DNA from 3 places in the Cellulomonas sp. NPDC055163 genome. Region 1 is predicted to be linked to each of the others. Evidence: riboswitches for the same ligand, from Rfam matches in the RefSeq annotation. Region 1 holds a riboswitch; each other region holds the start of a gene.

The links. Region 1 has a riboswitch for cyclic di-AMP ahead of ACWFNE_RS12440 (C40 family peptidase). Riboswitches for the same ligand answer to the same signal wherever they lie in the genome.
Region 2: it holds a riboswitch for cyclic di-AMP, as region 1 does, so the genes downstream of both, ACWFNE_RS19305 (C40 family peptidase) here and ACWFNE_RS12440 (C40 family peptidase) in region 1, are expected to answer to the same signal.
Region 3: it holds a riboswitch for cyclic di-AMP, as region 1 does, so the genes downstream of both, ACWFNE_RS04045 (C40 family peptidase) here and ACWFNE_RS12440 (C40 family peptidase) in region 1, are expected to answer to the same signal.

What each region holds. Positions count from the first base shown of each region.
Region 1 covers NZ_JBSGSU010000005.1:420,491-430,926, reverse strand. The annotation lists gene der (ribosome biogenesis GTPase Der) at 1-875, shown strand, start outside; gene ACWFNE_RS12495 (hypothetical protein) at 872-1,984, shown strand; tRNA gene ACWFNE_RS12490 (tRNA-Pro) at 2,038-2,111, shown strand; gene ACWFNE_RS12485 (zinc-binding dehydrogenase) at 2,590-3,084, opposite strand; gene ACWFNE_RS12480 (TetR/AcrR family transcriptional regulator) at 3,206-3,787, opposite strand; gene ACWFNE_RS12475 (hypothetical protein) at 3,867-4,085, shown strand; gene ACWFNE_RS12470 (DUF2269 domain-containing protein) at 4,088-4,597, shown strand; gene ACWFNE_RS12465 (ArsR/SmtB family transcription factor) at 4,684-5,007, shown strand; gene ACWFNE_RS12460 (SRPBCC family protein) at 5,004-5,486, shown strand; gene ACWFNE_RS12455 (cation diffusion facilitator family transporter) at 5,614-6,651, opposite strand; gene ACWFNE_RS12450 (ArsR/SmtB family transcription factor) at 6,648-7,022, opposite strand; gene ACWFNE_RS12445 (hypothetical protein) at 7,085-7,345, opposite strand; gene ACWFNE_RS12440 (C40 family peptidase) at 7,361-8,167, opposite strand; cyclic di-AMP (ydaO/yuaA leader) riboswitch at 8,170-8,351, opposite strand; gene ACWFNE_RS12435 (heavy metal translocating P-type ATPase) at 8,566-10,436, shown strand, end outside.
Region 2 covers NZ_JBSGSU010000012.1:59,928-70,363, reverse strand. The annotation lists gene ACWFNE_RS19350 (aldo/keto reductase) at 1-373, opposite strand, end outside; gene ACWFNE_RS19345 (MmcQ/YjbR family DNA-binding protein) at 466-837, shown strand; gene ACWFNE_RS19340 (hypothetical protein) at 897-1,331, shown strand; gene ddaH (dimethylargininase) at 1,636-2,487, shown strand; gene rocD (ornithine--oxo-acid transaminase) at 2,484-3,722, shown strand; gene ACWFNE_RS19325 (hypothetical protein) at 3,905-5,275, opposite strand; gene ACWFNE_RS19320 (Lrp/AsnC family transcriptional regulator) at 5,531-6,040, shown strand; gene ACWFNE_RS19315 (universal stress protein) at 6,122-7,090, opposite strand; gene ACWFNE_RS19310 (HNH endonuclease) at 7,258-7,758, opposite strand; gene ACWFNE_RS19305 (C40 family peptidase) at 7,972-8,727, opposite strand; cyclic di-AMP (ydaO/yuaA leader) riboswitch at 8,730-8,890, opposite strand; gene ACWFNE_RS19300 (metal-dependent transcriptional regulator) at 9,114-9,815, opposite strand; gene serC (phosphoserine transaminase) at 9,911-10,436, shown strand, end outside.
Region 3 covers NZ_JBSGSU010000002.1:54,667-65,102, reverse strand. The annotation lists gene ACWFNE_RS04065 (LacI family DNA-binding transcriptional regulator) at 1-593, opposite strand, end outside; gene ACWFNE_RS04060 (hypothetical protein) at 880-3,312, opposite strand; gene ACWFNE_RS04055 (hypothetical protein) at 3,314-3,922, opposite strand; gene ACWFNE_RS04050 (NAD-dependent epimerase/dehydratase family protein) at 4,262-5,254, shown strand; gene ACWFNE_RS04045 (C40 family peptidase) at 5,340-6,140, opposite strand; cyclic di-AMP (ydaO/yuaA leader) riboswitch at 6,143-6,324, opposite strand; gene ACWFNE_RS04040 (N(5)-(carboxyethyl)ornithine synthase) at 6,588-7,739, shown strand; gene ACWFNE_RS04035 (hypothetical protein) at 7,945-8,202, opposite strand; gene ACWFNE_RS04030 (glycoside hydrolase family 113) at 8,433-9,392, shown strand; gene ACWFNE_RS04025 (aminotransferase class V-fold PLP-dependent enzyme) at 9,543-10,436, opposite strand, start outside.

The DNA of each region.
Region 1 (10,436 bases):
GGCGGGGCACGGGGGACCTGCTCGACGCCGCGATGGACGCGCTGCCCACCGTCTCGAAGCACGGCGCCGCGATCCCCGAAGGCGGTCCCCGCCGGGTCGCGCTCGTCGGGCGCCCCAACGTCGGCAAGTCCTCGCTGCTGAACAAGGTGCTCGGCGAGGAGCGCGTCGTCGTCGACTCCGTCGCCGGGACCACTCGCGACCCCGTCGACGAGGTCGTGGAGCTCAAGGGTCGGCCGTGGGTGTTCGTCGACACCGCGGGCATCCGCCGGCGCGTCCACCAGACGTCCGGCGCCGACTTCTACGCCTCGCTGCGCACGCAGGCGGCGATCGAGAAGGCCGAGGTCGCGGTCGTCCTCGTCGACGCGAGCGTCAAGATCACCGAGCAGGACACGCGCGTGATCTCGCAGGTCATCGAGGCGGGCCGGGCGCTCGTCGTCGCGTACAACAAGTGGGACCTCATGGACGAGGACCGCCGCCCGTTCCTCGAGCGGGAGATCGAGCAGGACCTCGTGCAGGTGCAGTGGGCGCCGCGCGTGAACTTCTCCGCGAAGACGGGCTGGCACACGGACCGGCTCGTGCCCGCGCTCGAGCGCTCGCTCGCGTCGTGGGACACCCGCATCCCCACGGGCAAGCTCAACGCGTTCCTCGGTGAGCTCGTCGCCGCCCACCCCCACCCGCTGCGCGGAGGCAAGCAGCCGCGCATCCTGTTCGCCACGCAGGCCAGCACCCGGCCCCCGCGGTTCGTGATCTTCGCGACCGGCTTCCTCGAGGCCGGCTACCGCCGCTACATCGAGCGCCGCCTGCGCGAGACGTTCGGCTTCGAGGGCACGCCGATCTCGATCTCCGTCCGGGTGCGGGAGAAGCGCAAGCGGTGAGCGGGGCGCCGCGCGGCGCCGGGCCCGGCGCGGGGCACGGCGTGCAGGACCGGCACCTGCTCCTGCGCCTCGGGCTCCCGCGGGACCCGTCCGCGACCAAGCACCTCGCGGGCTTCCTCGTCGCGACGGTCACCACGGTGCTGCTCACGCGGGCGCTGCTCGCGGTCAGCGGCTACCCGCAGCTCGGCGGCGGCGGGCTGCACGTGGCGCACGTGCTGTGGGGCGGGCTGCTGCTCGCGGTCGCGATCGTGCTCTCGCTCTCCTACGCGGGACCGGTCGTGCGCCCCGTCGTCGCGCTCCTCGGTGGCGTGGGCTTCGGGCTGTTCGTCGACGAGATCGGCAAGTTCGTCACGTCCGACAACGACTACTTCTACGAGCCGACGGCGGCCCTGATCTACGTGGTCGTCGTCGGGCTCGTGCTGCTCGTCGAGGCGATGCACCGACGCTCCCCCCGGCACTCCTCGGAGGCGCTCGCGGGTGCCGTGGACCACGCCGTCGCCGGCGTCGCCGGTGGCTTCAGCCCGCGGGCCCGCCGCCACGCGCGCGGGCTCGTCGCCGACGCGGGTGACGTCCCCGCCGCGGCGGAGGTCGGCGCGCTGCTCGACCGGGTGTCCGACGACGCCGAGGAGCTGCCCGACGTCATCGGGACGGTCGCGCACTGGATCGTCCAGGGCACCCGTCACCTCGTGCGGGCGCGCTGGGTCCCGTGGCTCACCGTGGGGGCGCTCACGCTGACGGGAGCGGCGACCGTCGGGCGCGGGATCTACGCCTGGTCCGCGGGAGCCGACGTGCCGGGCTGGGTCGTCACCGGGATGCTCGTGAGCGGCCTGGCGTCGGTGCTGTGCGCATCGCGAGGGCTCGCGCTCGTGCGGCGCGACCGCGAGGAGGGCTACCGCTGGTTCCGGCGGGCCGTCCTGCTCAGCCTGCTCGTGACGCAGATCTTCCTGTTCCGGATCGACGAGTGGGCGGCGACGGTCGGGCTGCTCGGCGACCTGTTCCTGCTCGGCGTCGTCGCTGCGGAGCTCGACGTGATCGCGGAGCGGCGGCTCGCCCGGGCCGCGGCGACGGCCCCGGACGCCGGCGCGAAGGGGACCGCGGGCGCCGGGTGACCGGCACCCGGGCCGGGGTGCGGTATTCTTTCCGAGGCCCGTTCGCGGGCCAGCGGGCTGTGGCGCAGCTTGGTAGCGCACTTGACTGGGGGTCAAGGGGTCGCAGGTTCAAATCCTGTCAGCCCGACAGTGTTTCAGCAGGTCAGAGGCTCGTCCCGGACGTCGGGACGGGCCTCTTCTGTGCGATAGAGCCTAAGTTAGAGCCTAAGTCGTCACTGGACGTGCCCGGATGAGCCCAGGCGCACCCGGACGAGCGGACCCCGGACGGCTCGTCATCGTGGTGGGGACCACCGCGCGTGCCGGTCACGGATTCGGACCTCTTCCGTGTCAGTAATCGGAAGGGTGCCCGGGCGGGACCGGCTGCGTCACTTTCGTCCCGGTCACAGGCTTGCGAGGACGCTGGCGGCCCGTCGCGGACAGGGCCGAACACGGGCGGGTTGCTACATGCGTTGCTACACGACCGGTCGCGGGTGAGGCGTGCCGGGGCGCCGCTGGGATGCATGGCCGCTGAATACCCATGCGCCGGATTTCGGGGGCCTGGCGTGTCGCATGCGGCCCCGACGGTGTTCAGCGCCCCGGTGTCCTCTTCTGACCCGGGCGACCAGTCAGGCCACGACCTGGATCTTGATGTGGTCCTGGCTGGTCGCGGCCTTGAGGGCCTCGTTGTAGTCCTCGAGCTTGTACGTGGCGGTGATGAGGCTGGTCAGGCCGGCTTGCAGGTCGACCATGCGCTCGGCGGACTCGAGGTACTTCTCGGCCAGGGAGTTCGACCCGATGATGCTCAGCTCCTTGGCGAAGACGTCGTACGGGCTCAGCGAGATAGCGGCGGTGGGGGAGGCGACTCCCATCTGGATGAGCCGGCCGCGCTGTCCGAGCGTAGCGATCGCCTGGGCGATGGCGGCCGGGTGCCCGCTGGCGTCGAGCGCGAGGTCGAACTCGGATCGGCTGAGCTCGTCGGCGAAGGCGACCGCTTCGACGGCGCCGAGCTCGAGGGCGGCTGCGCGTCGTGCCGGGTCGGGCTCGACGACGCGAACGTCGGAGGCTCCCTCGGCGCGGCAGAGGATGATCGCCATGAGGCCGATCGAGCCGGCGCCGAAGATGACGAGTTCCTGGTCGCGCGAGTCGGGGACGCGCTCGAGGCCGTGCAGCGCGCACGCGAGGGGTGTGTCTTAGGCGCACGAGGCGCTTCCTGCAGGAGTGGGCGTCAGGCGGGCGAAGTCTCTAGCTGCGGGCGTCACCCGGCGGCCGGAGCGCGTCCATGACCAGGTCGGTGAACGCTCCAGGGGCGCCGGGTGACGAGATCTCGTGCGCTGCGCCGAGTGCATGGATGCAGAAGGTGACCAGCAGGTCGACGTCGATGTCGGCGCGAACTCGACCGCGGCGGGTCTCTTCGGCGAGCAGGTCACGAAGGAGCGCGTGCAGCTCGTGCTGGGCCTCGGCGATGTGCTCCCCAGAGTGCAGTCCCACCGCTGACTCCTCGTTGCCATGACTTCTAGTCACGCTCGCGAAAGCCTCGAGCACGGCGCGCAGCGCATCGTCGGGATCGGAGGTGCCGGCGCGGACGTGGCGCAGTTGGCCCAGGTGGGTGCGCACCTGGCGTTCGTGCCAGGCGAGCAGGAGCTCACGGGTGTCCGGGAAGTACCGGTAGAGCGTCCCCCTGCCGATCCCGGCCCGCTCGGCGACCGCAGACATCGTCAGGCCGGTCGGGCCGGTCTCTGTGTAGATGGCGCCCGCGGCGTCGAGGACGGACTCCCGCACGGCGTGGCGGTGAGCGTCGACTGAGTCGCGCCAGAGCAGCGGCATGCCCCTACCGTACCCACCCCAGTGACACGTCGTCGGCGCTGTGACACTGTGTTCCATAAAACCCGACCCAGGAGCTCTCATGGACACCACGCCGGACCGGCCCTCCCCGTCAGCTGACCACGCTCGGCCGGAGCGCCCGCGCGCGCCGCGGTGGGTGAAGGTCCTGGCCGTGCTCGGCGCCGTGATGGTTGCGCTGGTGGTGATCGCCCTGCTGGCCGGCGGCGAGCACGGTCCGCAGCGCCACGGGGCGGCCGGAGCCGAGGCGGGTCCGACCACCACGCTGGGTGCGCGACGGTGAGCATGTCGCCGGGGCTGCGCAAGGGGGCGCTGTGCCTGCACATCACGTCCTCGGTCGGGTGGACCGGGGCGGTGCTGACGTTCTTGGGGATGTCCGTGGTGGCGATCACCGCACGGGAGGACGCGACGGTGCGCGCGATGTACGTCGCGATGGATGCGCTGGCGTGGACGGTGCTCGTGCCGCTGGCGCTCGCCGCACTGGCGACGGGGCTGGTGCAGTCGCTGGGCACGGTGTGGGGGCTGGCGCGGCACTACTGGGTGGTGACCAAGCTGGTGCTCACCGTGGTGGCCACGTTCGTGCTGGTCCTCTACACCGAGACCCTCGCCACGCTGGCCGAGGTTGCGACCGACACCTCGACCGGCGACCTCGACGCGCTGCGCTCGGTCTCGCCGTTGGTGCACGTGGTGCTCGCGCTGCTGGTGCTGCTTGGCGCCACGGTCTTGTCGGTGTTCAAGCCCAAGGGCCTGACCGCCCGCGGGTGGCGGCTTCAGCAGGGCGCGCGGGCCGCCTGATCCCTGGCGGGTCAGGCTTGTTAGCCCCGGGGAGCGCCCTGCGTTGTCTCTTGACGTTCGCAGGCGTGCGTCGTAACTTACCGTTCGTGGTCACTTACCGAGTGGATGACGGATGGGACGCCTTGGGCGACCCGACCCGGCGGGCCATCGTCGCGCGTCTGGCGGAACGCCCGTGGGCGGTCGGCGAGCTGGCCCACGAGCTGCCGATCAGCCGGCCAGCGGTGTCTCAGCACCTGAAGGTGCTCAAGGACGCCGGCCTGGTCACCGACCGCACCGCCGGGACGCGCCGGGTCTATCGACTCAACCCCGCAGGCGTCGCCGCCTTGCGAGATCAGCTGGACACGTTCTGGAGCCGCGCCCTGACCGGGTACCAGGACGCCGTCGAACACCCGATCGAGGAGGACTCATGACCCAGGCAGTCGATGTGGTGGTGCGCCGGCAGATCGTCGTGGACGCGCCGCTCGAGCGCGCCTTCGCCGTGTTCACCGAGCGGTTCGGCGACTTCAAGCCGCCCGAGCACAACCTGCTCGACGCGGCGATCGCCGAGACCGTGTTCGAGCCGAAGGTCGGCGGTCACATCTATGACCGCGGCGTCGACGGCACCGAGTGCCGCTGGGCGCGCGTGCTCGCCTACGACCCCCCGGACCGGGTGGTGTTCAGCTGGGACATCAGTCCCCGGTGGAGCATCGAGACCGACCCGGACAACACCAGCGAGGTCGAGGTCCGGTTCGTCGCCGAGACACCCCAGCGCACGCGGGTGGAGCTGGAGCACCGCCATCTCGACCGGCACGGACCCGGCTGGGAGTCGGTCCGTGACGGCGTCGCGCACGACGAAGGATGGCCGCTGTACCTCGACCGCTACGCCGCCCTGCTCGCCGCACCGCGCTGATCGTCGAGCAAGCAGACGGGAACCTAGCTCGTCAGGGCGGGCCCCTTGGGGTGATCCCCGGCTCGGAGGCCATCCGTATCGACGTTCGGCGCACCAGCCGACCTGCGGGATCGGCTCAGCGGTGATGTCAGCGGGCGGGGACGGGACGCACGGTGAACTGCTCGACGCCGGGCAGGTGCTCGACAAGCTCGGCATGCGCGGCGGTGGCGATCGCGTCAGCGTCGGCGAGCGTGGTGACGTTGACCGTGATGACGGCGTCGCCCACGACGCGGTGGCCGATCCAGCGCACCTGCAGCCGGTCGATGCCGGCGACCCCGGGAGTTGCCTCCAGGGCATGCTCGGCTCGGTGCAAGAGGGCGGGGTCGATGCCGTCCATCAGTCGGCCGCCGATGCTCTTGGCGGTGCCCCACAGCAGCACGAGGATCGCGGCCGCGATCAGGATGCCGATGATCGGGTCGGCGACCGGGAAGCCGAGCCAGACGCCCAGGGCGCCGAGCACCACCGCCAGGGAGGTGAAGCCGTCGGTGCGAGCGTGCACGCCGTCAGCCACCAGGGCGGCCGAGCCGATGCGTCGCCCCACGCGGATGCGGTAGATCGCCACCGCTTCGTTGCCGGCGAAGCCGATGACGCCGGCGGCCGCAAGCAGGCCGAGGTTCTCCAACGGGCGCGGGTCGAGGAGCCGGTCGACGGACTGCCACGCGGCCACGACCGCTGAGAGAGCAACGACCACGAGGATGAACAGGCCGGCGAGGTCTTCGGCGCGCCCGTAGCCGTAGGTGAACATGCGCGACGCGGGTCGGCGTGCCAGCACGAACGCCACCCACAGCGGCACCGCAGTCAGGGCGTCGGAGAAGTTGTGGATCGTGTCCGCCAGCAGGGCAACGGATGCGGTGAACAGGACGACGACGAACTGCGCGACCGTGGTGCCGAGCAGCACGAACAGGCTGATCTTCAACGCCCGCACGCCCTCCCGGGAGGCCGTCAGGGCGTCGTCGACCGAGTCGGCGGCGTCGTGGGTGTGCGGCATGAACAGCTCCCGAAGGAACCCGCGCAACCCGCCGCCGTGGCCATGCCCATGGTCGTGCTCGTGGTCGTGCTCATGGCTGTGGCCCGGAGAGTGGTCGTGCGCGACGTCGTGGTCGTGCACGTGCGCCCGCGCGCTCATGACGCGTCTGCTTCGAGCATGTCCTGGTGGTGGTGCCGCGGCGTGCCGCCGAGAGCGTGCTCGGCCTGGAAGATCGCGTCGGTGACGAGCTGGCGAGCGTGCTCGTTCTCGAGCCGATAGAACACCTTGGTCCCGTCGTGGCGCGTAGAGACGATGCGCGCCAGCCGGAGCTTGGCCAGGTGCTGGGAGACCGTCGAGGGCGACTTGCCCACGACCTCTGCGAGGTGGTTCACGCTCACCTCGCCCGTGTCCCGCAGGGCGAGGATGATCCGCACCCGCGTGGCGTCCGCCAGCATCGCGAACACCTCGACAGCGAGCTCGACGAAGGAGCTGTCCGGCAAGCGACCGCATCTATTCGTATCTTCGATCATGCGCAGATATTAACTCTGCCGCCGTCGCGCTGAAGCACGCTCGGTCGCCGCACCTGGGCGGGCTAGGCGTCGCGTGCTGTCGGGTCGACGGCCTCGGCGCTGTGCTGGAGCCTGGTCCCGGGTTCGACGCCGGCTTCCTCGAGCCGCCAGATGAGCTCACCGATGGTGCGCTGCACCTCGCGCCACTGGGCTTCGGGGTGCGTGGCACCACCGTCGAGGGCGCGGTGGGCGTCGAAAGATGTCAGGTACGCCTTGAGCCCGGCGCGCAGCAGCATGAGCTCACGCCCGGTGAGGATGACCTGGTGCGGTGCGTCGATGTCCACCCGGCCGCCTGCGGTTCAGCTGACGCGGATGAAGGTGGGGTTGGTCTGCCAGATCTCGCGGATCTGGATGGTCTTGCCCGGGCGGGGGGCGTCGACCTGCATGTTGTCGCCGGCGTAGATCGAGATGTGCCCCGGGGACCAGATGAGGTCGCCCGGCTGGGCCTCGGCCCGGGAGACGACCGTGCCGGCGCCGCGCTGGGCGGAGGACGTGCGCGGGAGGGTGATGCCGACCTGGGCGTACACGTAGGACGTGAACCCCGAGCAGTCGAACCCCTCGGGGGTGCTTCCCCCGGACAGGTACGGCACACCGACGTAGCGGGCCGCGATCTCGACGATCGCGTTGCCGTTCGCCGACGCGGGCGCCGCGGCACCGATCGGCTCCGCCTCGGCCGCGGGCGCCTCCTGCGTGGCGGGCTCGGCTGCCGCGGCGCGGGCCGCGCTGCGCGACGCAGCTGCCGGCGCGGGCTCGGGCTCGGCCTCGACGACGGGCGGCGGGGCGACCGCGGTCAGCGTGGGGGCCTCGAAGCCCCAGACGGCGTCAGGGGCGGCGGCCACGACCGGGGAGGTGTGCACCAGCGCGTGCGCGGAGGCGGTCAGCGCGGCGGTGTTGACGCCGGCGACGCTGGCGGCGTGCGTGCCGGACCCGTGCGCCGAGGCGGGCACGGCCACCATCGACAGGAGCAACCCGGACCCGGCTGCGGCGACGGCCGAGCGGCGGCCCGCGGTGGCCAGGCCCGCGCTGGTCGCGGTGGCGAGGTCGTCGAGAGAGGTCGTGGGGCGACCCGGTGAGCGGCGACGGCCGCGGGTGGCGCTCGAAGGCATGGTGAACCTCTCCAGACGCCTACGAGGTGAGCTGTCGGGTTCGGGCTGGAGAACGCCCGGCCGGTCAGGTTCGACCGGCTTCACCCCAAGGACACCGCACGGATGCCCACGATGTGGGTCCCCCGCTCCTGCCAGCAGGACTGGAACTGACCGCGGGTGGTGGCAGGACTCGGCGATCCACCTCGGGCTGCCCCAGGAGGGTGGGGCGGGTCGATCCTAGGTGCCGCTTCGCGGGGATGTCACGGCAAGGTCACGCCGGCGGGTCGCCAGCGCCGCGGACGCTCTGCTCATCACGACTTCTTGGACTACCGGGAATGCCCACGCACTGGGACACGTTGTGCGCTGGTATACCCCCCAGGGGTATCCGTTACGGGCAGGTCGCCGAGGAGGGCCGGATCATGAGCACGTCGCATCCCGAGCACCACACCACCCCGCCAGGTGCCGAGCACCACGGCCACCACGGCACGCCGGTGACGGTCACCGCAGACCCGCAGCCGGCGGCTCACGGCGAGCACCACCCGGTGCACGCCGAGCATCACCCCGACCACGGCGCGCACAGCCACACCGACACCGCCCACGCCGACCACCATCATGACCATGCGGGGGCGGCGCCCGCGGGTGGGCACCAGCACGGGCACGGCGGCCAAGGCGGGCACGGGGACCACGTCGGGCAGTTCCGGCGGCTGTTCTGGTTGACGCTCGTGCTGGCGGTCCCGACGGTGCTGGCCAGCGGGATGTTCGCGGCGCTCCTGGGGTACCCCCTGCCCGACGCACCCGCGATCGCGTGGGTCTCCCCGGTGCTCGGCACGATCATCTACGTCGTCGGCGGGCGCCCCTTCCTGGTGGGGGCGGTCAGCGAGCTGCGGGCACGCAAGCCCGCGATGATGCTGCTCATCGGCATGGCCATCACGGTCGCGTTCGTCGCGTCCTGGGGCTCGAGCCTGGGGGTGCTGTCCCACGAGCTCGACTTCTGGTGGGAGCTGGCGCTGCTGGTGGTCATCATGCTGCTCGGGCACTGGGTCGAGATGCGCTCCCTGGCACAGACGTCTTCCGCGCTGGACTCCCTGGCCGCGCTGCTGCCCGACGAGGCCGAGCGCGTCGACGCCGGCACCGTCACGGTCGTCGCCCCCGCCGACCTGCGTCTCGGGGACGTGGTGATCGTGCGCCCCGGCGGACGGGTGCCCGCCGACGGCGTCGTGGTCGACGGGTCCGCAGACGTCGACGAGTCGATGATTACCGGGGAATCCCGCCCGGTCCGGCGCGCCGCGGGCGACCACGTCGTGGCCGGGACCGTCGCCACGGACTCCGCGATCCGAGTCCGCATCGACGCCGTCGGGGACGACACCGCTCTGGCCGGCATCCGCCGCCTCGTCGAGCAGGCCCAGTCCTCCTCTACCCGCGCCCAGCGCCTGGCCGACACCGCCGCCGGGTGGCTGTTCTGGTTCGCGCTCGGCTCCGCCGCCCTGACGCTGGCCGCGTGGCTGACGTGGGGCACCCCGGAGACCGCGTGGATCCGCGTCATCACCGTCCTGGTGATCGCCTGCCCCCACGCCCTGGGCCTGGCGATCCCGCTGGTGGTCTCCATCGCGACCGAACGCGCCGCCCGCGGCGGGGTGCTCGTGAAGGACCGGATGGCCTTGGAGCAGATGCGCACCGTGGACACCGTCCTGTTCGACAAGACCGGCACCCTGACCAAGGGCGAGCCCGCCGTGACCCACATCGCCGTCGAGGGCACCCGCACCGAGGACGAGGTCCTCGCCCTGGCCGCGGGCGCGGAGGCCGACAGTGAGCACCCGCTCGCCCGTGCCATCATCGCGGCCGCCACCGCCCGCTCCGTGCGGGTCGCGCGGGCGAGTGAGTTCCGGGCCAGTACCGCGGTCGGGGTCCGCGCCACCGTCGACGGGCACGACGTCGCCGTCGGCGGGCCCCGGATGCTCGCCGAGCACCACGCCCACCCGCTCGCCCAGACGCACGCGTGGGCTGAGCAGGGCGCGATCGTCCTGCACGTGCTCATCGACGGGCAGGTCGCCGGGGCGCTGGCCCTGGCCGACGAGATCCGCCCCGAGTCCCGCCAGGCGGTCGACGCCCTGCACGCCCGCGGCGTGCACGTGGTGATGATCACCGGCGACGCCGAGCCGGTCGCCCGCGCGGTCGCCGCCGAGATCGGGGTCGACCAGGTGTTCGCCGGGGTCCGCCCGGAGAACAAGAGCGAGAAGGTCGCCGAGCTGCAGGCCCAAGGCCGGCGCGTGGCGATGGTCGGGGACGGGGT
Region 2 (10,436 bases), on a different contig from region 1:
GCAGCTGCACGAGGTCGAGCGTGTCGACGCCGAGGTTCTCGCGCGAGCGGTCGTTCCAGGTCCGGAACGCGTCGAGCGTGTACGCGTCGGCGTCGTGCGGGGCCGCCCGGCGGCCCATCTTCGTCGCGACGGTCGGCACCACGCCGCCCGCGGCGCGCTGCGCCTCGAGGAACCGCCCGACGAGCCGCTCGCTGCGCCCGTCGCCGTACACGTCGGCCGTGTCGAGGAACGTCACGCCCTCCGCGACCGCGGCGTCCAGCACCGCGAGGGCGTCGCCGTCCGCGACGTCACCCCAGTCACCGCCGAGCTGCCAGCAGCCCAGCCCCACCACTCCGACCGACCGTCCCGTCCTGCCCAGCACACGCGTCTCCATGCCGCCGACGCTACCCTGGGCTGCGCGGACGGGCAGTGCCGGCGCAGCGCCGCCGCCCTGGCCCCCGGCCCGCCCCGGTCCCAGGAGGACGCATGGAGCACCCCCGGATGTACGACGACGGCGACCCGGTCCTGGCGCACGTGCGCGACGTCGCGGCGCGCTTCCCGGAGTCCGTCGAGGTCGAGGCGTGGGGTCGCCCGACGTTCCGCGCGGGCAAGAAGATCTTCGCGGTCTACGGGTCGAGCGGGACGGACGAGCCCGCGCTGATCCTCAAGCCGGACCCCGAGGAGCGGCCCGCGCTGCTGCAGGACGAGCGCTTCTTCTCGCCGCCGTACTTCGGGCCCGCGGGGTGGCTCGCGCTGCGCCTCGGCGTGGCCGTCGACTGGGACGAGGTGCGTGAGCTGCTCGACTCGTCCTACCGCCAGGTGGCGCTCGTGCGGATGCTCCGGGCGCTCGACGCGTGAGCCGCTCCCCCGGCGGACGTCCGCGAGCGGGCGGCGAACCCCGTGGGCGCGAGGTCGCCGTGAGCCGCGTCCTGCCGGTGAGCGCCGGCGCCGCGTGGGACCTGCTGCTCGAGGGCCGCAACCACGAGCGGTGGATCCCGCTGACCCGCATCGACCTGCCCGACGGGCCCCTGCGGCTCGGCGCGCGCTTCGAGGCGACGTCGGGCCCGTTCGCCCGCCGGGGCGCCCCCGGGCTGCTCGACCGCATGCGCCTCGACCGGTTCGAGCCGCCGACGGCCGACCGCGCCGGGGAGGCGCTGTTCACGAAGCTCGGGCCGCTCCTGCTCGGCGACGCCACCGTGCGCGTGGCCGACGCGGGCCCCGGCCGGGCGCGGGTGACCTGGTCGGAGCGCGTGGTCCTCGCCGGGCCCGTGCCCGCGGGCGCGGTGCTCGCTCCCGTGCTCGGGCTCATGCTGCGGTTCGCGCTCGCCCGCGTCGCGCGCGAGCTGCGCTGACGTCCGCGGCCCACGCCGGCGCGCGGGGCCCGAGGGCCCGCACCGGCGGCCGCGACGGGACCCCGACGCACCGACCGCGCGTCACGCACCGCCCCGCGCAACGAATCGCCGCCGGACCGCCGCACGGCGCAACGATCCGCACCCCGACGCGCAACGCGGCGTACCAGGTCGACGCACCGGCGGCTCGTACGCTCGGAGGGTGCCCGGCCCGAGCACCACTCGGGCCTCAGGACGCGCCGGGCCCGCCCCCCACGGCCCGGCGCGTCGCCCCCAGCCCCGCGCTGACCCGACGCCGAGGAGCCCGATGTCCGCCACGCCCGCGACCCCCACGACCGAGCGCACCGCGACGCCCCGCCACTTCCTCATGTGCGAGCCCGTGCACTACACCGTCTCCTACGAGATCAACCCGTGGATGGACGTCACGCGCCACACCGACGCCGGCCTCGCCGTCCGGCAGTGGCGCACGCTGCGCGACGTGTACCTCGACCTCGGGCACACCGTGGAGACGATCGACCCCATCGAGGGCCTCCCGGACATGGTCTACGCGGCGAACGGCGCGACCGTCGTCGACGGTGTCGTGTACTCCGCACGGTTCCGGTACGCCGAGCGCGGACCCGAGGGTCCCGCGTACCAGAAGTGGTTCGCCGACCGCGGCTACGTGACGCACACCGCCTCGGAGATCAACGAGGGCGAGGGCGACCTGCTCGTCGTCGGCGACGTGGTCCTCGCGGGAACCGGCTTCCGGACCGACCAGTCCGCGCACGAGGAGGCCGCCCGGCTGTTCGGCCGCGAGGTCGTCTCGCTCGAGCTCGTCGACCCGCACTACTACCACCTCGACACCGCGCTCGCGGTGCTGTCGAGCGACCCGGCGGACCCGCAGGTCGCGTACTACCCGCCGGCGTTCTCCGACCGCTCGCGGGAGCTGCTCGAGCGCGTCTTCCCCGACGCGATCCTCGCGACCGAGCGCGACGCGGTGGCGCTGGGCCTCAACGCGGTGAGCGACGGGAAGAACGTCGTCGTCGCGCCAAGCGCGGTCGACCTCGCGGCGGCGCTGACCGAGCGCGGCTGGAACCCGATCCCGGTCGACACGAGCGAGCTGCTCAAGGGCGGCGGCGGCGCGAAGTGCTGCACGCTCGAGATCCGCGCCGCGCGATGACCACGACGGTGCCCGTCGTCCCGCCCGTCGCCGGGCCCACCTCCGGCGCCACGCCGACGCTCGCGCAGAACTACCACCCGCTGCCCGTGACGCTCGCGTCCGGCTCGGGCGCCTGGGTGCGCGACACCGCGGGGGCCGACTACCTCGACCTCCTGGCCGGGTACTCGGCGCTCAACTTCGGCCACGGGCACCCGGCTCTGCTCGCGGCAGCGCACGCGCAGCTCGACCGGATCACGCTCACGTCCCGGGCGTTCGACCACGACCTGCTCGGGCCGTTCGCCGACGCGCTCGCCGCGCTCGCCGCCCCGCACGTCGTGGGCCCGCCGATGGTGCTGCCCATGAACACCGGCGCGGAGGCCGTCGAGACCGCGATCAAGGCGGCCCGCAAGTGGGGCTACGAGGTCAAGGGTGTCGCGCCGGACCGGGCGACCATCGTCGTCGCGTCGGGCAACTTCCACGGCCGGACGACGACGATCATCTCGTTCTCCGACGACGAGGACGCCCGGACCGGCTTCGGGCCGTACACCCCGGGCTTCCGCCTCGTGCCCTACGGCGACGCGGCGGCGGTGCGGGACGCGATCGACGAGACCACGGTCGCGGTCCTGCTCGAGCCGATCCAGGGCGAGCAGGGCGTCGTCATCCCGCCCGACGGCTACTGGCCGGCCGTGCGCGCGGCGTGCGACGACGCGGGCGTGCTGCTCGTGGCCGACGAGATCCAGTCGGGGCTCGGGCGCACCGGGACGACGTTCGCGTGCGAGCTGTGGGACGTGCGCCCCGACCTCATGACGCTGGGCAAGGCGCTCGGCGGCGGCATCGTGCCCGTCTCGGCCGTCGTCGGGCGGGCCGACGTGCTCGGCGTGCTCACGTACGGCACGCACGGCTCGACGTTCGGCGGCAACCCGCTCGCGTGCGCGGTCGGCCTCGCGGTGACCGGGCTGCTCGCGACCGGCGAGCACCAGGAGCGCGCCCGCACCCTGGGCGTCCACCTGCGCGAGCGCCTGCAGGGCCTCGCCGACGACGGGCTCGTCGAGCGGTTCCGGGCCGTCGGCCTGTGGGCCGGCGTCGACGTCGACCCCACGCGGTTCACCGGGCGCGACGTGTGCGTGCGGCTGCTCGAGCAGGGCGTGCTCGTCAAGGACACGCACGGCTCGACGATCCGGCTCGCGCCGCCGCTCGTCATCGGGCGCGACGACCTCGACCTCGCGCTCGACCGCCTCGCGCTCGTCCTGCGCTGAGTTCTCCGGGCGCACGCGGCGGCGCCCGCACGTCGGGTGCCGCCGCTGCAGCCGGCCGGCTGGGGTGCCGGCCGGCTGGGGAGCCGGTCGGTTGGGCGCCGGTCAGCCGCAGCGCCAGTCAGCCGCAGCGCCGGTCAGCTGCAGCGCCAGGTCCGCCGCAGCGCCGGTCGGCTGCGATGCCTTCAGCTGAAGGACATCGCCGTGAAGAGGCGCCCATTGAGCGTCACGGCGCCGATCGACACGTGCGAGGTGTCGGACAGGAGCCACGCGTTGTGGCCCGCCGAGTTCGCGTAGGCGGAGATCATGGCGCTCGCGCTCGCGGGCTGGACGTAGCCGACGATGTGGTCGCGGCCGCTGTGCCAGATCCGCCACTGCGCCGCCATGTCCGCCGCGTGGTTCGCGAGCGAGCTGGACCCGGACACGCTCAGCGGGCCGAGCCCGTTGGCGGCACGGTGCGCGTTGATCGCCTCGCCGAGCCCGCCGACGCCGTACGACTCGACCCCGGCGGCCCAGCCCCCGGCGGTCTCGGCCGGCGCGGCGGCGGCAGCAGCAGCCGGTGCGCTGCCGCCGGAGGAGGCACGCGGGGCGGCTGCCTGCCGGGGCGCGCGTGCGGCCGGACGTGCGTTGGCGCGCCGCTCGGCGGCCTGGGCCTCGGCGGCCGCTGCGGCCTCCGCCGCCGCACGCTCGGCTGCGATGCGGGCGTCCTCGGCGGCCTGCCACGCGGCCTGTGCCTCGACCGCGGCCTGCTGCGGGGCGGCGACGGCGGCTGCGGCAGTGCGCAGCGTCGCGACGTTGGAGCCGCTCCCGGTCGTGGCGGACGCAGCACCGAGTGCGTCGACGGCAGCCTGGAGCGCGGCCCGCGGCGCGTCGCCGGCCTGCGGGGTCGCCGCGAGCACGCCCTGGGCGGCCTGGCTCACCGCGGCGACGTCCGCGAGGGCTGCCGAGCGGAACGCGGCGGACGACGCGAGCTCGACCGCGCGCGTGCGCCCGTCCAGGAACCGGGCGTCGGCCGTGCGTGCGGCGGTCTCGGCCGCCACCCGGCCCTGCGCGCGGGCGAGCTCGGCCGCGCGCGCGTCCAGCTGGACCTTCACGACGATGCCGGCGACGAGCGCGCCGAGCACGAGCGAGACCGCGCCGACGACGACGGCGGTCCGGACCCGGCGGCGCCGCGCGGGGGCGGCGGGCGACGCCGGCGCGAGCTGCGGAGCCGCATCGGGCCCATCGGCACGGGGTGCGTCGGCACGGGGTGCGTCCGCATCGGGTGCGTCGGCGGTGGGTACGTCAGCAACGGGTAGGCCGGCGCCGACCGCGGGGGCCTCGGCCGGGGCGATGCTCTCGACCGCCGGAGCGGGGGCCGGCGACGGGACGAGCGGGGTCGCCGCGGGCGCGGTCGTGACCGTGGCACGGGCGCCGGGCGCTGCCGTCGCGTCCGGCGTCGCCCCGTCGGGCGCGGCCGTCACCGCGGTCGTGCCCTCGGGTGGGGCTCCTGCCGCGCCGGCCTCGCGCTGGGTCGGGATGCCGCCGAGCCGTCGGTCCTCGCGCACAGTCGCCATGGGTGCCCCTGCCTCTCGTCGGGCACGACTTTCGCGGAATCGCCACTTGAACGCAAGGCGAGAACGGCATTGTTACGGCCATATGTCCCCTTTGTTCCGCGCTGCCCGGAAAAATCATTCCTCGCCGTAGCGATTCGTGAGATAGCCCGATCCGGACCATTTGGTCGTGAATACCCTTTCCCGGTCAGCGGCACTCCCCACCCCCGCTTCCTCGTGGCGCCGGGGCACGCGGCGGGCGTGCGGGATGATGAGCGCGTGCCACCCGCCGCCCCCTGGGACCGCCCCGCCGGAACCGCCACGCCTGCCCCGCTCGACGGCCTCGACACCGCGATCCTGCGCGAGCTCGCGGTCGACGCCCGGGCGAGCTACGCGGAGATCGGGGCCGCGGTGTCGCTGTCGGCGCCCGCGGTCAAGCGGCGCGTCGACCGGCTGCGCGCGCGCGGCGTCGTGCGCGGGTACACGGTGCTGCTCGACCCGGCGGCGCTGGGCTGGGCGACGGAGGCGTTCGTCGAGCTCTACTGCCACGGCTCGACGAGCCCGGCGACGATGCGGGCCGCCGTGGAGAACTACCCCGAGGTCGTCGCCGCGAGCACCGTCACGGGCGACGTCGACGTGGTGCTGCAGGTCCGCGCGCACGACATGCGCCACCTCGAGCAGGTCGTCGAGCGCCTCGCCGCCGAGCCGTTCGTGGCCCGCACACGCTCGACGATCGTGCTGTCCGCGCTCCTGCGCCGGCCCGACGTCCCCGCGGCCCCGCCCGCCTGACCGCCCGCAGGGGCCGCCTGCCTGACCGCCCGCACGGGCCGCCCGCGCAGGCCGGCCACCCGCACGGGCCGCAGCGTCCGGTCAGACCCGGCGCTCGGGCGGCACCTCGCCGGTCCGCTCCGCGAACTGCTTGCACCGGCTCGTCACGACCATCACCGGGCACACCGCGTGGTGCAGCACCGCCTGGCTCGTCGACCCCAGCAGCAGCCCGGCGAACCCGCCGCGACCGCGCGAGCCGACCACGATGAGGTCGGTGGCGGTCGAGAACTCCGTCAGCAGCTCGGCGCCCGTGCCGTCGAGCACGTGCCGGCGCACCGTGAGCCCGGGGTGGTCGGCGAGCGCGCGGTCGACCACGACGTTGAGGCCTTCCGCGGCGTCCGCGAGCACCTGCTCGTGGTCGACGGACGCGGGCAGCCACGCGAGGATCCCGCTGCCGGCACCCACGGGCACGCCCGCGACGGCAGTCAGCTCGGCGCCCCACACCTCGGCCTCCCGGAGGGCGCAGCGCAGCGCGAGGTCCGCCTGCGGGGACCCGTCGATGCCGACGACGATGCGCCGCACGGGCGCGACGGGCTCGAGCGGCGCGTCGTCGGACACCGTCCGTACGGAGTCCGTTCCGCGCAGGGGCACCACGACCGTCGGGCAGGCCGCGTGCGCCGGGAGCGCCGACGACACCGTGCCGAGCAGGCGGTCCGCGAACCCGCCGCGCCCGCGCGTGCCGACGACCGCGAGCGCCACGTCGTGCGACATCTCGACGAGCACGCCCGCGGCGTCGCCGGTCGCGACCGTCGCGGTCACCGGCGTCCCCGACGGGGCCACCCGCGCCTGGGCCTCGGCGAGCACCGCGCGGGCGCCCTCCTGGATCGCGGAGTCGTCGAGCGCCGCGTAGCCGCCGTCGAGCGAGGCGGCGGTGAACGACGGCAGCGAGTACGAGCACACGATGTGGAGCCGGCGTCCGTGCGCCCGGGCCTGTCCGGCGGCCCAGTCGAGCGCGTGCAGGCTGGCCGCCGAGCCGTCCACCCCGACGAGTACGACGTCGTCGTGCGTCATGGCCCGTACCTCCTGGTCGTCACGGCACCCAGTCTGCCCCCGATCATGCCCCGACCGGAAACTTTCGGGAGGCGTCCTTGGGGGCCGCTTGGCGTGTGCCACGCACCGCGGCGTCCCGGGGTCCCACGGACGGCGCCCAGGTGGTCCGCCGGGCGGGGCACGCCCGCTCAGGCGACGAGGTACGCGTTCCAGGTGGGCTCGTCGACGTGGGAGCCGGCCATGAGCGCCGCCAGGCCGCGCGGCGCACGGGGGACGAACGGCAGCTCCCAGCCGATCTCGTGGAGCAGCCGGTCGGCTTTGCGGTGGTTGCACCGGCTGCACGCGGCGACGACGTTGGTCCACTCGTGCCGGCCGCCGCGCGAGCGGGGCAGCACGTGGTCGACCGTGTCCGCTCCCCCGCCGCAGTACGCGCACCGGTGACCGTCGCGCTGCAGGACCGTGCGCCGCGTCGGGGCGACCGCCTTGCGCATCGGGACATGCACGTACCGCGTCAGGCACAGCACGAGGGGCAGCGGGAGCGAGGTGCGTTCCGAGTGGAGCTCGCGGCCGTCGGTCTCGAGGATCGACGCCTTCCCGGACATGACGAGCGTGACAGCGCGGTGCACGCTCACGACGCAGAGGGGTTCGAGACTGGCGTTGAGAAGCAGCGTCCGGTGCGTCACGGGCATCAGCACGGCGGGCTCCTGTCCAGGTCGGTGGACCCACCTGGCTGGCGGGTCCCTGGGGGAGTGCAAGCGCGACCAGAGTACGCGGCGACGTGCCCCGCGTCCCCCGACTCTGGCACGAGCAGGGGGTGGACGCCCGGTGATTTCCGGACGTACGTCCAGGGCCCCCTGCGCGCCGTGGCGTGCAGGGGGCCCTGGAGGAGCGGTGCGGGGGGCTCAGCCGATGCGGATGAAGACCGGCGAGCTCTGGTAGATGGTGCGGAACTGCACGGTCTTGCCCGGCGACGGCGAGTCGATCTGGTCGTTGCCGCCGGCGTAGATGCTGATGTGGCCGGGGCTCCAGATCAGGTCGCCCGGGAGCGCGTCGGCCCGCGAGACGACCGTGCCGGCGCCCTTGATGGCGGACGACGTGCGCGGGAGCGAGATGCCGAGCTGGGCGTAGACGTACGAGACGAAGCCCGAGCAGTCGAAGCCCTCGGGGGTCGTGCCGCCCGAGACGTACGGGGTCCCGACGTAGCGGGCCGCGACCTCGAGGACCGCGTTGCCCGCGACGGACTGCGGGATGGGGTTGTTGACGGTCGCGGTGGCCGTGCGCTCGGCGCTGCGGCTCGCGGCGGCCCGTGCGGCACGGGTCTGGGCGACCGGCTTCGGGGCGACGGTCACGGCGGGAGCCTCGAAGGACCATGCGGCGTCCACCGGCGAGGAGACGACCGGGGAGGTCTGGAGCACGGCCCGCGCCGAGGCGGTGAGCGCGGACGTGTCGACCGCCGGAAGGGCACCCGCGGCGCCGGCGCCGGGGGCAGCAGCCGCGGGGCTGATCATCGTGGCGACGAGACCGCCCGACGCGGCGACGATCGCGGCGCCACGACCGACGGCGCCCATCGACTCGGACGCCGCGGACGCGAGGTCCGTCAGCGGTGTGGCAGGGCGGCGGACGGAACGGTGCCGCGCGCGCGTCGTGCTCTCGGTCACTGGGTACCTCTCCTGTGGCCTGCGAGGTCAGCTGTCGGGTTCGGGTGGGAGAACACCCGGCCGTCGGGATGCGAGCATCCGTCGGGCTTCACCCCAAGGACACCGTTGCCGGTGCCCGTCATGGGTCCCCCGCCCCTGCCGGCGAGTTGAGCGGACCGCGTGCGGCGGCAGGGTTGGGCGATCCGCACGAGGGCTTCTCCGAAGGAGGGTCCGGGTGAAGCAGGACGAACGTACAGGAGTCCCCGCGGGAATGTCACGTATCCGACACGTCCCGTTTCGTCCCCTGCACCGGACGGGTCCGCCGCCTCCCCAGGACACCTCCCGCCGCCGACGCCGGGGAGCCCCGGGACGGTGCCGGAGCGGGGTCGCGCGCGCCCCGGCGCAGGTCAGCGGTTGCCGACGAAGATGTGGCGCGCGACGTCGTCGGGCAGGTCGAGGACCGTCGCCGCACCGGGCGGCGCGATGGTCACGACACCCGGGCCGCGCTCGACCGTGACCGTCACACCCGGGCGGATCCCCGCCTGCGCGAGCCGCGACAGCAGCTCGACGTCCGGCTGGATCGGCTCGCCCAGGCGCGCCACGACGACGTCGTCGAGCCGGCCCCCCGCGGCGTTGGCGACGGTGAGGAGCGACGTGACGCCGTCGAGGAACTGCTCGGACGTGCTCGTCTCGCCGATCTCCGCGAGCCCCGGGATCGGGTTGCCGTAGGGGTCGAAGTGCGGGTGGTCGAGCAGCGCCGCGAGCCGGCGCTCGACGCGCTCGCTCATGACGTGCTCCCACCGGCACGCCTCCTCGTGCACGAACTCCCAGTCGAGGCCGATGACGTCCGTGAGCAGCCGCTCCGCGAGGCGGTGCTTGCGCATGACGCGGGTGGCCTTCGCGAGCCCGAGCTCGGTCAGCTCGAGGTGCCGGTCCCCGCTCACCACCACCAGGCCGTCGCGCGCCATCCGCGCCACGGTCTGGGAGACCGTCGGGCCGCTGTGCCCGAGCCGCTCCGCGATGCGGGCCCGCAGCGGCGTGATGCCCTCCTCGGTGAGCTCGTACACGGTCTTCAGGTACATCTCGGTGGTGTCGATCAGGTCGCTCACGCCGCAGCCTCTCGCTCGTCGCTCTCGTCGTCGTCGCTGGCCATAAGGGTAGGCGCTCCGGCGCCGACGGCCCCCGACGCCGTATCGTCTGCACCGTGCCCGAGGCCCCCGACACCGCGCCCGCGATCCGTGCGATCACCGTCCCCGCCGACCTGCTGCCCGTCGACGGCCGGTTCGGCTCCGGACCCAGCAAGGTCCGCGCCGCTCAGGTCGACGCCCTGGCGTCGGTCGGTCGCACGCTGCTCGGCACGTCCCACCGCCAGCCGCCGGTGCGCGCGCTCGTCGGGCGCGTGCGCTCGGGCCTCGCCGAGCTGTTCGACCTGCCCGACGGGTACGAGGTCGTGCTCGGCAACGGCGGCTCGACGGCGTTCTGGGACCTCGCGACGCTGTGCCTCGTGCGCGAGCGCAGCCAGCACGTGAGCTTCGGCGAGTTCGGCGCGAAGTTCGCGACGGCTGCGGCTCGCGCCCCGTTCCTCGGCGAGCCGACCGTCCGCACCGCGCCCCCGGGGCAGCTCGCGCTGCCCGAGCCGGAGGACGGCGTCGACGTCTACGCGTGGCCGCACAACGAGACCTCGACGGGCGTCGCCGCGCCCGTGCGCCGCGTCGCCGGCTCGCGCGAGC
Region 3 (10,436 bases), on a different contig from region 1:
GCGATGCGCCGGTGCCCGTGCCGGACGAGGTGCCCGGTCGCGGTTGCTGCGCCCTCGACGTTGTCGACGACCACGACGTCAGCGCCGAGCCCGCCCGGCGCCCGGTCGACGAGCACGACCGGTGTGCCCGTCTCGATCGCGGCGTGCAGGTGGCGGTGGTCGCTCGCCGTCGCGGTGAGGATCAGGCCGTCGACGCGGCGCGACGTGAAGGCCGCGACGAGTGCGCGCTCCCGGCGGGGGTCCTCGTCGGTGCTGGCCGAGAACACCGCGACGCCGCGGCTGCCGGCGACGTCCTCGACCGCGCGGTGGATCGCGGCGCAGAACGGGTTGTCGACGCTCGCGAGGATCAGCCCCAGGCTCATCGACCGCCCGCCGGTCCGCCGCAGGTTGCCCGCGACGAGGTCCGGCTGGAACCGCAGCGCGGTGGCGGCCCGGGCGACGCGTGTCGCGGTCGCGGCGGAGACGCCGGTCTCGCCGTTGGCCCACCGCGAGACGGTCTTGATGCCGACCCCGGCGAGCGCGGCGACGTCGCGCATCGTCGCGCGGGTCCGCCGGTGCAGTGTCTCGTCGGGCGGGTCTGACATCGATGTCATGGTCCGAGCGTACTGGCCGCGAGCGTCGGCAGACAACGTTGTCAGCGAGTGAGGAGTGCGAGGGGCCGTCGGCCCGGCTGGGAAGGCTGCTCCGGCGCTCCGGCGCTCCGGCGCTCTCGCGCCCGGGCGCCGGTGCGTGCCCCGCGCCCGGACCGCCGCGCCACAGCAGCCGGCCCGCCGATCCCGGCGCAGCGACGTCCGAACAGCCGAGCGCCCGGCACGAGGAGGGGGGATCCCGGTGCCGGGCGCGTCTCGGGCCCGGGCGCACCCGGGCGGCTCAGGCCGCTCAGGCGGCTCCGGTGGTGCGCCTCCCGAGCAGGCCGGCGACGACCGCCCCGATCGCGAACAGCGCGACCGCGGCGATGCCCCGGCCGAGGCTCCGCGCGCCCGCGCCGTCGACGCCCGCGATCTCGAGCGAGTACGCCGTCGCGCCCGCGGCGCCCTCGGGCGCGCCGAACGCCATGCCCTCGGTCGCGGCCCGCTCGGCGCCCGCCTCGATGACGGCGTACTTCACGCCGTAGTCGCTCGCGGTGTCCTTGCCTCGCTCCACGAGCAGAGACGTGCCGTCGGTCGAGAGGCGCTGCGCACCGTCGACCAGTGCGGGTGCGCCGTTCGCCGCGGTGACGAGCCCGTCCGCGAGCTCGGCCGAGCCGTCCGCGGCGCGACCGATCCCCGCGGCGAGCTCGTCGGCCCCGGACGCGAGGCGCTCGGTGCCTCCGGCGAGCGCTGCCGCGCCGCCGGACAGGCGGTCCGTGCCCTGCGCGAGGGTCGTCGCGCCACCGTGCAGCGTCGAGGCGCCCGTCGCGAGCTCTCCGAGACCGCCGGCGAGCGTGCGCCCGCCGGTCGTGAGCTGCCCCACGCCGGCGCGGGCCGCGCCGACACCGCCGCGCAGCGTCGTCGCGCCGTCGGCCGGGGAGCCGACCGCGCCCTGGACCTTGCCGACGACCCCGGCGGCGACCAGGTCGATGCCGCCGTCGAGCTGAGCGAGCCCGGCGGTCACGCTCGCGGCGCCCGCGGGGCACGTGCCGGGCAGCGACGAGCCGCTGAGGCCGCACTCGACGCGGACGACGCCGGGGATCGCCGCCTGCAGGCGCGCCGTCAGGTCGTCGACGCCCGCGATCACGGCGGTGGTGGTGCCCGCTGCTCGCGCCAGGCTCACGGCGCGGTCCTCGAGCGCGCTCGCCTCGACCACGAGCCGGTCCGCCTCTGCGGGGTGCGCGGACCGCACCGCCGCCGCGGTGCTCCGCAGGGTCGTGGCCGTCGCCGTCAGGTCCGCGCCCGTGCCGACGAGGCCGGACACCCCGACCGCTCCCGCGCGGACGCTGCCCAGGCCGGTCACCGCGCCGCCGAGACCGACCCGCACCTGGTCGACCCCGTCGACCAGCGTGCCGGTCGCTCCCGGGGCGCCGACCGCCGCGCGGATGCTCGCGACCCCCTCGTGCAGCGGCTTCATGCTCTCGGGGAGCAGCCCGATCGACCCCGACAGCTGCGCGAGCCCGGCATCGACCTTCACGAGCCCTGCGTCGAGCTGCGTGAGCCCGCCGAGCAGCTGCGGGACCGCGGCCCCCGCCGACGCGAGCCCGGCGTCGAGCCGTGCGCCGCCGTCGGCGAGCTGCTCCGCCCCGGTGTCGAGCCGGCGGGCGCCGTCCGCGAGCTCGGCCGCGCCGTCGTGCGCCGTGTCGAGGCCGGCCGCGAGCGTGTCGGCGCCCGGCGCGGCCTCGTCGACCAGGCCGGCGGACAGCTCGGCGGCCCCGTCGCGCAGCTGCACGAGCCCGGCGAGCAGCTCGGCGGCGCCGTCGTGCAGGCGCAGCAGGTTCGCGTCGATCTCGAGCGCGCCCGCCGTCAGGTCGACGCCGCTCTGCGCGCCGCTCGCGTAGCTCGCCGATCCGCCCTTGAACGACGCGCTCGTCAGGGGCGAGACCGGGAGCGCCGTGATCGTCGCCGGCGGGACGACGCCGAGCGAGATGCGGGCCGAGTAGCCGAGCTCGAGGCTCGACGACCCGATCGGGGGGAACAGGGTCATCTGGTAGGTGAGGCGGGTGCCGCCCCGGCCGTCGCCGGAGATGTTCGCCTGCTCCGACGCGACGGCGGTGAACGACGAGGGCAGCGTCGTGACGAGCTGCCCGACCATCGGCACGACCGTCTCCGCGGTGCCCGACCCCGTGCCGCCCGCTCCGTCGGCGAACTCGACCTCGTCGTCGCGCGCCGTCAGGTTCGTCACGGTGTACCGGACCTCGAGCAGGCCCGAGCGCCCGAGCACCTCGCGCGGGGTCACGACCTCGCCGTCCAACCGGTAGGTCACGTCGACGCCGAGAGGGAGGTCGCCCGCGAAGTCGCTCACGGTGCGCAGCCGCTGCGCGCCGTCGACGTCCACGGACGTGCGCAGCGCGCCGTCCTCCACGCTGAACCCGCCGAACCCGTCGAGGTTGCGCAGGCCGCGCTCGGACACCGGGTTCTCCACGCTCGCCGTGCCGGTCCCGGTGAAGGTGAGCTGCTCGTAGACGCGCGCCTCGCGGACCATGCCGGAGGCGTCGAGTCGGGCCTGCACGGTCTCGGTGTTGGTGACCTGGACGTCGCCGTCGGTCGCGGTGGGCACGCGAGCGGCGGCGAGCGAGGGCGCGGCGACGAGCAGCGCGAGCGGGACGGCGACGGCAGCTGTCGCGGCGCGCCGGGTCGTGGCGCGGGAGGCGAGGGCCGGGCGGGGGAGGGAAGGACGCACGTCAGGACTCCTGGGTGTGCTGGAGGGGGCGCGGGGCGGACCAGTGCGGGGCTGCGGGCGCGTCGTCGTCGGGCCCGTCCGGTGCCTCGGGCTCCGGCGGTGCGGACGCGACGCGCTCCCGGCCGGCGCCCAGGGCGTCGAGCAGCGCGGTCGCCACGAATCCCGTCCCGGCGGCGAGGAGCACGGTGGTCGCGGCTCCGGGCGAGGTCGCGAGGACGCCCGACGGGTCGGCGGTGTACGCCGCCTCGTACGCGCCGGCGAGGGCGGCGGCGCCGAGCAGCGTGGCCCAGAGCGGCAGCGCCCCGCGCGTCCCGGCCGCGAGCAGCGTGCACGTGAGCACCACGAGCAGCACCGCCACGGCGCGCCCGCTCGGGGCGTCGGGCAGCACGGCGGCGCGCAGCAGATACCCGGCCCACGCTGCCGCGAGGCCCGCGGCGAAGGCGCCGGCCCGCTGTGCGTGGGAGCGGTCGGGCACGAGCCCGAGGGCACCGCCCAGCGCGGTGCCGAGCAGCGCGACGGCCTGCGTCTCGGGGCCCAGCACCCCGGTGAGCAGCACGAGGACGGCGGCGAGGACCGCGAGGACGGGCCCGGCGAGCAGGGGACGTGTCATGACCACCTCGGTGTGGTGCGTGCGCCCGGGGGCGCACGAGGGCGTGCGGGACCGTGCGACCGCGTGCTCGTGGAGCGGGAGCGGCCGCGCGTGGGGATGGTGCGCTGCGTGCTGTGCGTGGGTCGCGGGGTGGGCCGCGAGCGGACGGGGAGCGCAGCCGTCCGGCGGGGCGGCCGGCGTCGTTGCCGGTCCGCCCCACCGGAGCGGAGCGACCACTGTCTAGCAGCGCCGCGGATACGGCGAACAGTCGGTACTAGGTACTTGGTGGTGGAACGGCGCACATCGTTATGCCGCCGTGATCTCCGTCACTCTCCCGGGAGCACGGGCTAGCGTGCGGGGATGAGCCCTCTCTCGGTCCTCTTCCTCGGCGGCAGCGGCGTCATCAGCTCCGCCTCCACCCGTCTCGCCGTCGAGCGGGGCCTCGACCTCACGGTGCTCAACCGCGGCGAGAGCGCGACGCGTCCGCTGCCCGACGGCGTCCGGACCCTCCGCGCCGACGTCCGCGACCCGGCGTCGGTCCGCGAGGCGCTCGGCGACCGGGAGTTCGACGCCGTCGTCGACTGGGTCGCCTTCACCCCGGAGCACGTGCGCGCGGACGTCGAGCTGTTCACCGGGCGCACCGGGCAGTACGTGTTCATCAGCTCCGCGTCGGCGTACCAGACGCCGCCCGCCCGGCTGCCCGTGACCGAGTCGACCCCGCTGCGCAACCCGGACTGGCAGTACTCGCGCGACAAGATCGCGTGCGAGGACCTGCTCGTGCGCGCGTACCGCGAGGACGGCTTCCCCGCGACGATCGTGCGGCCCTCGCACACGTACGACCGCACGCTCGTCCCCCTCGACGGCGGCTGGACGGCCCTCGAGCGCATGCGCCAGGGCAAGGAGGTCGTGGTGCACGGGGACGGGACGTCGTTGTGGACCCTCACGCACCACACCGACTTCGCCCAGGGGTTCGTGCCGCTGCTCGGCCACCCGCGCACGCTCGGGGAGGCGTTCCACCTGACGTCGGACGACGTGCTCACGTGGGACCAGATCACGCACGCGCTCGCCGCGGCGGCCGGGGTCGAGGCCCGCATCGTGCACGTGCCCTCCGACGTCATCGCGTCCCACGACCCCGAGTGGGGCGCCGGCCTCCTCGGCGACAAGGCGCACTCGATGGTCTTCGACAACACGAAGGTGCGCAGCGTCGTGCCCGGCTACCGCGCGACCGTGCCGTTCGAGCGGGGTGCCCGCGAGATCGTCGACTGGTTCGACGCCGACCCGGCCCGCAAGGTCGTCGACCCGCGCCTCGACGCGCTCATGGACCGGCTCGTCGAGACGTACCGCGTGCGCTGAGGCGCCGCGCCGGGAACGACGAGAGCGCCCGACCCCCGGAGGGGCGGGCGCTCTCGTGCAGTGCGGAGCAGTGCGGTGCCTGGGCTCAGCCGACCCGGATGAAGACCGGGCTGGACTGCCAGATCGAGCGGAACTGGATCGTCTTGCCCGGGCGCGGGGCGTCGATCTGCATGCCGTCGCCCGCGTAGATCGAGATGTGGCCCGGGGACCAGATCAGGTCGCCGGCCTGGGCGTCCGCACGCGAGACGACGGTGCCGGCGCCCTTCTGCTCGGCCGACGTGCGGGGCAGGTCGATCCCGACCTGCGCGAACACGTACGAGGTGAAGCCGGAGCAGTCGAAGCCGTCGGGCGTCGTGCCGCCCGAGACGTACGGCACACCGACGTAGCGCGACGCGACCTCGACGATCGCGTTGCCCACGGCCGAGGCGGGGACGGAGACCGCGGGGGCCTCCTCCTCGGCCACGGCGGCGGTCGGGGCGGCCGCGGCGCGGGCCTGGCTCCGGGACGTCGTCGCGGCGCGCGTCTCGACGACGGGCTCGGGCTCCGGCGGGGGCGGCGGCGTGACGGCGGTCAGCGTCGGGGCGTCGAAGCCCCACACCGCGTCAGGCGCGGCAGCGACGACCGGGGAGGTCTCGAGGATCGCGCGGGCCGAGGCCGTGAGGACGGTGCTGTCGACCGCGGCGAGGGAGGCGCCGCTGGCGCTGCTGCCCTCGGCCGAGGCGGGGACCGCCACGATGCCGATCATGAGACCGGAGCCGGCTGCGACGACCGCCGAGCGGCGACCCGCCGTGGCGATGCCGGCGCTGGTGGCCGTGGCGAGGTCGTTGAGGGGGGTCGTCGGCCGGCCGGGTGACCGGCGGCGTCCGTGAGACGTGCTCGAGGGCATGCAGAACCTCTCCATACGCCTACGAGGTGAGCTGTCGGGTTCGGGCTGGAGAACGCCCGGCCGGTCGCGTTCGACCGGCTTCACCCCAAGGACACCGCACGGATGCCCACAAGTGGGTCCCCCGCTCCTGCCAGCGAGACTCGAACTGACCGCGGGTGGTGGCAGGACTCGGCGATCCACCTCAGGCCGCCCCAGGAGGGTGGGGCGCGTCGATGTTAGGCACGGCGTCCGCGATATGTCACGGCAAGGTCACGGGTGAACGCGTGTCCAGGTTGCACGATCACCCGAAGGGATGACGTAGGTCACGCGAAGAACGGGAGATCCCCGCGTGAATCCGGCACGGCCGCCCGGTCGGCGTCCCTCCGGGTGTGACGAGCGCCTCACTCGCGCGGCCCGGGCGTACGCTCGCGGAACGGGGTCGTCGTCATCCCTGCGAGGGGGCACGTGATGGGTCTGCTGAGCCTGGGCATCGTCTCGACGTCGCGCAAGGAGGACGAGCGGCGGCTCGCGGTCCACCCCGCGCACCTCGAGCGCATCGACCCCGGGCTGCGGGCGAGGATCACCCTCGAGGAGGGCTACGGGGAGCGGCTCGGGGTGCCCGACGCGGAGCTCGCCGGGCTCGTCGGCGGGCTCGCGCCCCGCGCGCAGGTGATCTCCGGGTCCGACGTCGTGCTCCTGCCCAAGCCGCAGGTCGAGGACCTCGAGGCGATGCACGCCGGCCAGGTCCTCTGGGGCTGGCCGCACTGCGTCCAGGACGTCGCCCTCACGCAGGTCGCGATCGACCACGGGCTGACGCTCCTCGCGTTCGAGGCGATGAACCACTGGGCCGACGACGGCGGGTTCGGCCTGCACGTCTTCCACAAGAACAACGAGATCGCCGGCTACTGCTCCGTCCTGCACGCGCTCCAGCTCGTCGGGCTGACCGGCGACTACGGGCGGCGGCTCTCCGCGGCTGTCCTGGGCTTCGGGGCCACGGCCCGCGGCGCCGTGACCGCCCTCCTCGCGCACGGGGTGCACGACGTCGAGGTCGTCACCCACCGGGGCGTCGCCGCCGTCGGGGCGCCGATCCACGAGACACGGATGGTGCACCTCGAGCCGGACGGCCACGTGGACGCCGGAGGGACGCGTGTGGCCGTCGCCGAGTTCCTCACCGGGCACGACGTCGTCGTCAACTGCACGCTGCAGGACCCGCAGCGCCCCGTGGTGTACCTGCGCACCGAGGACCTCGCGGCGTTCCGGCGGGGCAGCCTCGTGGTCGACGTCTCGTGCGACGCGGGGATGGGCTTCGAGTGGGCCCGGCCGACCTCGTTCCGCGACCCGGTCGTCGAGGTCGGCGACCACGTGACCTACTACGCCGTCGACCACAGCCCGTCCTACCTGTGGAGCTCGGCGTCGTGGGAGATCAGCGAGGCGGTGCTGCCGTTCCTCGCGGGGGTCATGGGCGGGCCGGACGCCTGGGCGGGCGACGAGACCCTGCGGCGTGCGATCGAGGTGCGCGACGGCCGCGTCCTGAACCCGGCGGTCCTCGCGTTCCAGGGCCGGGATGCCGCGCACCCGCACGAGCGGGCGGTCGCGGCGCCGGTGGGCGCCGTGCGCTGAGGGCGGCGCGGGCGCGCGCCGCCCTCGCACCGGGGGAGCGCCCGTGCGGGCCCAGGGGGCCCTGGCGTTCTGCGGGACGTGCGCTGGGCTCCGTGCCGCGCGCGTGCAGGACGCGCCCGGCTCGGAGCATCGCGTGCAGGACGCGTGGGGCTCACCTTGCGTGCAGGACGTGCGCGGCTCGCCTCCCGTGCAAGCAGTGCGCTGCTCAGAGCCTCGCGTGCAGGCAGTGCGTGCTCACGTTGTCCGTCGCCTCGTCGAGCAGCGCGCGCAGCGCGGCGTAGCGGGCGCGACGCGCGTCCGCTCCCGGCTCGCGGGCACCGTGGCGCTCGGCCGCGTGGTGCGCCTCGGACGTCGCACGGGCGAGCTCGAACCACGTGGCGCCCGCATATGCGGCGCGGACCTCGTCCGCGACCTCGTCGGCACCGAGGTCGCCGGCCCCGAGGTCGTCGTCGGCTCCGGCCATCTCCCACCCCTCCTCGTGAGCTCCCAGCGTCTCCCCGACCTCCGACACGACCGCGGCGCCACGCCGGGCCTCTTCGAAGGTCCCCGGAGAGGAGGAGTCGACGGCGGCGCGCGTGATGCACCCGTGCCGGGGCCCGGCGAATCGATTCGACGTACCGTGGTCCTCGCGCGCGAGGGAGCGGGGGTCCGCGACGTCGGCGCGGCGGCGACGACTCGACGGGGAGTGCACGGATGACGCAGCTCGACGGCTGGATCGCGGGGATGACGTGGGGCTGGGGCTCCCGGCGCGGGGAGTGGACCGGGCCCGAGGCGGAGCGCTCGATGTCCCTGATGGTCGAGCGGCTCGGCGTGACGTGGACGGCGATCACGTTCTTCACGCTGCAGGACACCCCGCAGTCCACCGAGATCCGCTTCCGCGACGAGCCGACCGTGAGCGACGAGGAGGTGCGCGCGGCGATCCGCGCGGCGCACGAGCGCGGCCTCGCCGTCGTGCTGAAGCCGGTCGTGAACTGCGCCGACGGCACGTGGCGCGCGCACATCAACTTCTTCGACCACGACGTGCCGTGCGAGCCGAAGTGGAGCGAGTGGTTCGCGAGCTATACCGAGTTCCTCGTGCACCACGCGCGCATCGCCGAGGAGGAGGGCGCGGAGATGCTCTGCATCGGCTGCGAGATGGTGCAGACGGACCGGCGCGAGGGCGAGTGGCGCGAGCTCGTCCGGCAGGTGCGCGCCGTGTACTCGGGGCTCGTCACGTACAACTGCGACAAGTACCAGGAGGACCGCGTCACGTGGTGGGATGCCGTCGACGTGATCTCGTCGAGCGGCTACTACCCGGTGGACGACTGGGAGAACCAGCTGCGGCGCATCGAGCCCGTGGTGCGCGCGCACGGCAAGCCGTTCTTCTTCATGGAGGCCGGCTGCCCGAGCCGCACGGGGTCCCCGGCGCTGCCCAACGACTGGGCGCTCCCCGGCGAGCCGAGCGAGTCCGCGCAGCGCGTCTGGTACGAGGCGGCGTTCGCCGCGACCGGGCCGTGCGACTGGGTCCAGGGCTTCATGCTGTGGGACTGGCCGGCGCACCTGTACGACGAGGCGGACGCCGCGCGCGACGACGACTACTGCATGTTCGGGAAGGAGGCCGAGCGCACGGTGCGCGAGCACTACGCGTCGAAGGTGCGTGCCGCTGACGGCTGACGGCTCACGGCTCGCGGGCGTGCGTGGTGCCGGGTCCGGTCCGGAGGTGGTCCCGGCCCCGGCGGGTGCGGTCCCGTCGGCCGGGCGGGCGTCGCGGCAGTGGACCCGCGAGCGGTCGCCGCCCGCGCGGGCGCTCAGGCCGGCCGGCGCTCAGACCGCGCGGGCGGCGGTGACCGCGTCGGCGGCCCGCTCGACGTCGGCCTCGGTGCACCACACGTGGAAGGCCAGGCGCACACCGCCGCCGCGCCCGGCCGCGCGCACCCCGTGCTCCGCAAGACGGTTGCGCAGGGCCCCGGTGGCGTCGGGCAGCGCGACGATCGCGCTCCCGGTGGGTCCGAGGCCGAGCCGTGCGCGCAGGGCGTCGGCGAGGCCGGCGTCGTGCGCGCGGACCTCGCGGGGGTCGACGCCGGCGAGCAGCTCGAGCGCCGGGGCCAGGCCCACCCAGCACAGCCAGGCGGGCGAGACGTCGAACCGCCGGGCGTCGGAGGCCAGCGTCATGCCGGGGCCGTACACCGAGGACCACACGTCGGCTCCCGCGTACCAGCCGGCGTGCAGCGGGCGCAGCGTGGCGGCGATCTCGGGCCGCACGGTCAGGAACGCGGTGCCGCGCGGGCCGCACAGCCACTTGTAGGCGGAGCACACGGTCACGTCGAAGCGCGCGGCGTCGACGGGGAACCAACCTGCGGCCTGCGTGGTGTCGCACAGCGTGCGGGCCCCGACCGCGGCCGCCGCGGCGCACACCGCGTCCGCGTCGGCGACCCGGCCGTCGCGCGACTGCACGAGCGAGAACGCGACGAGGTCCGTGCCCGGGCGCACCTCCTCGGCGAGACGGTCGAGCGGCACGTGCCGGACCCGGACACCGCGGTCGGCGTGCGCGAGGAACGGGAAGACGACCGAGGTGAAGTCCCCGTCGACGACCACGACCTCGGCGCCGCCGGGCAGTCCCGCGGCGACGACCCCGACGAGCGAGGACGACTGCGAGCCCACCGCGACGTGCTCGACCGGCACGCCGACGAGCCGGGCGTAGGCCGTGCGGGACCGGTG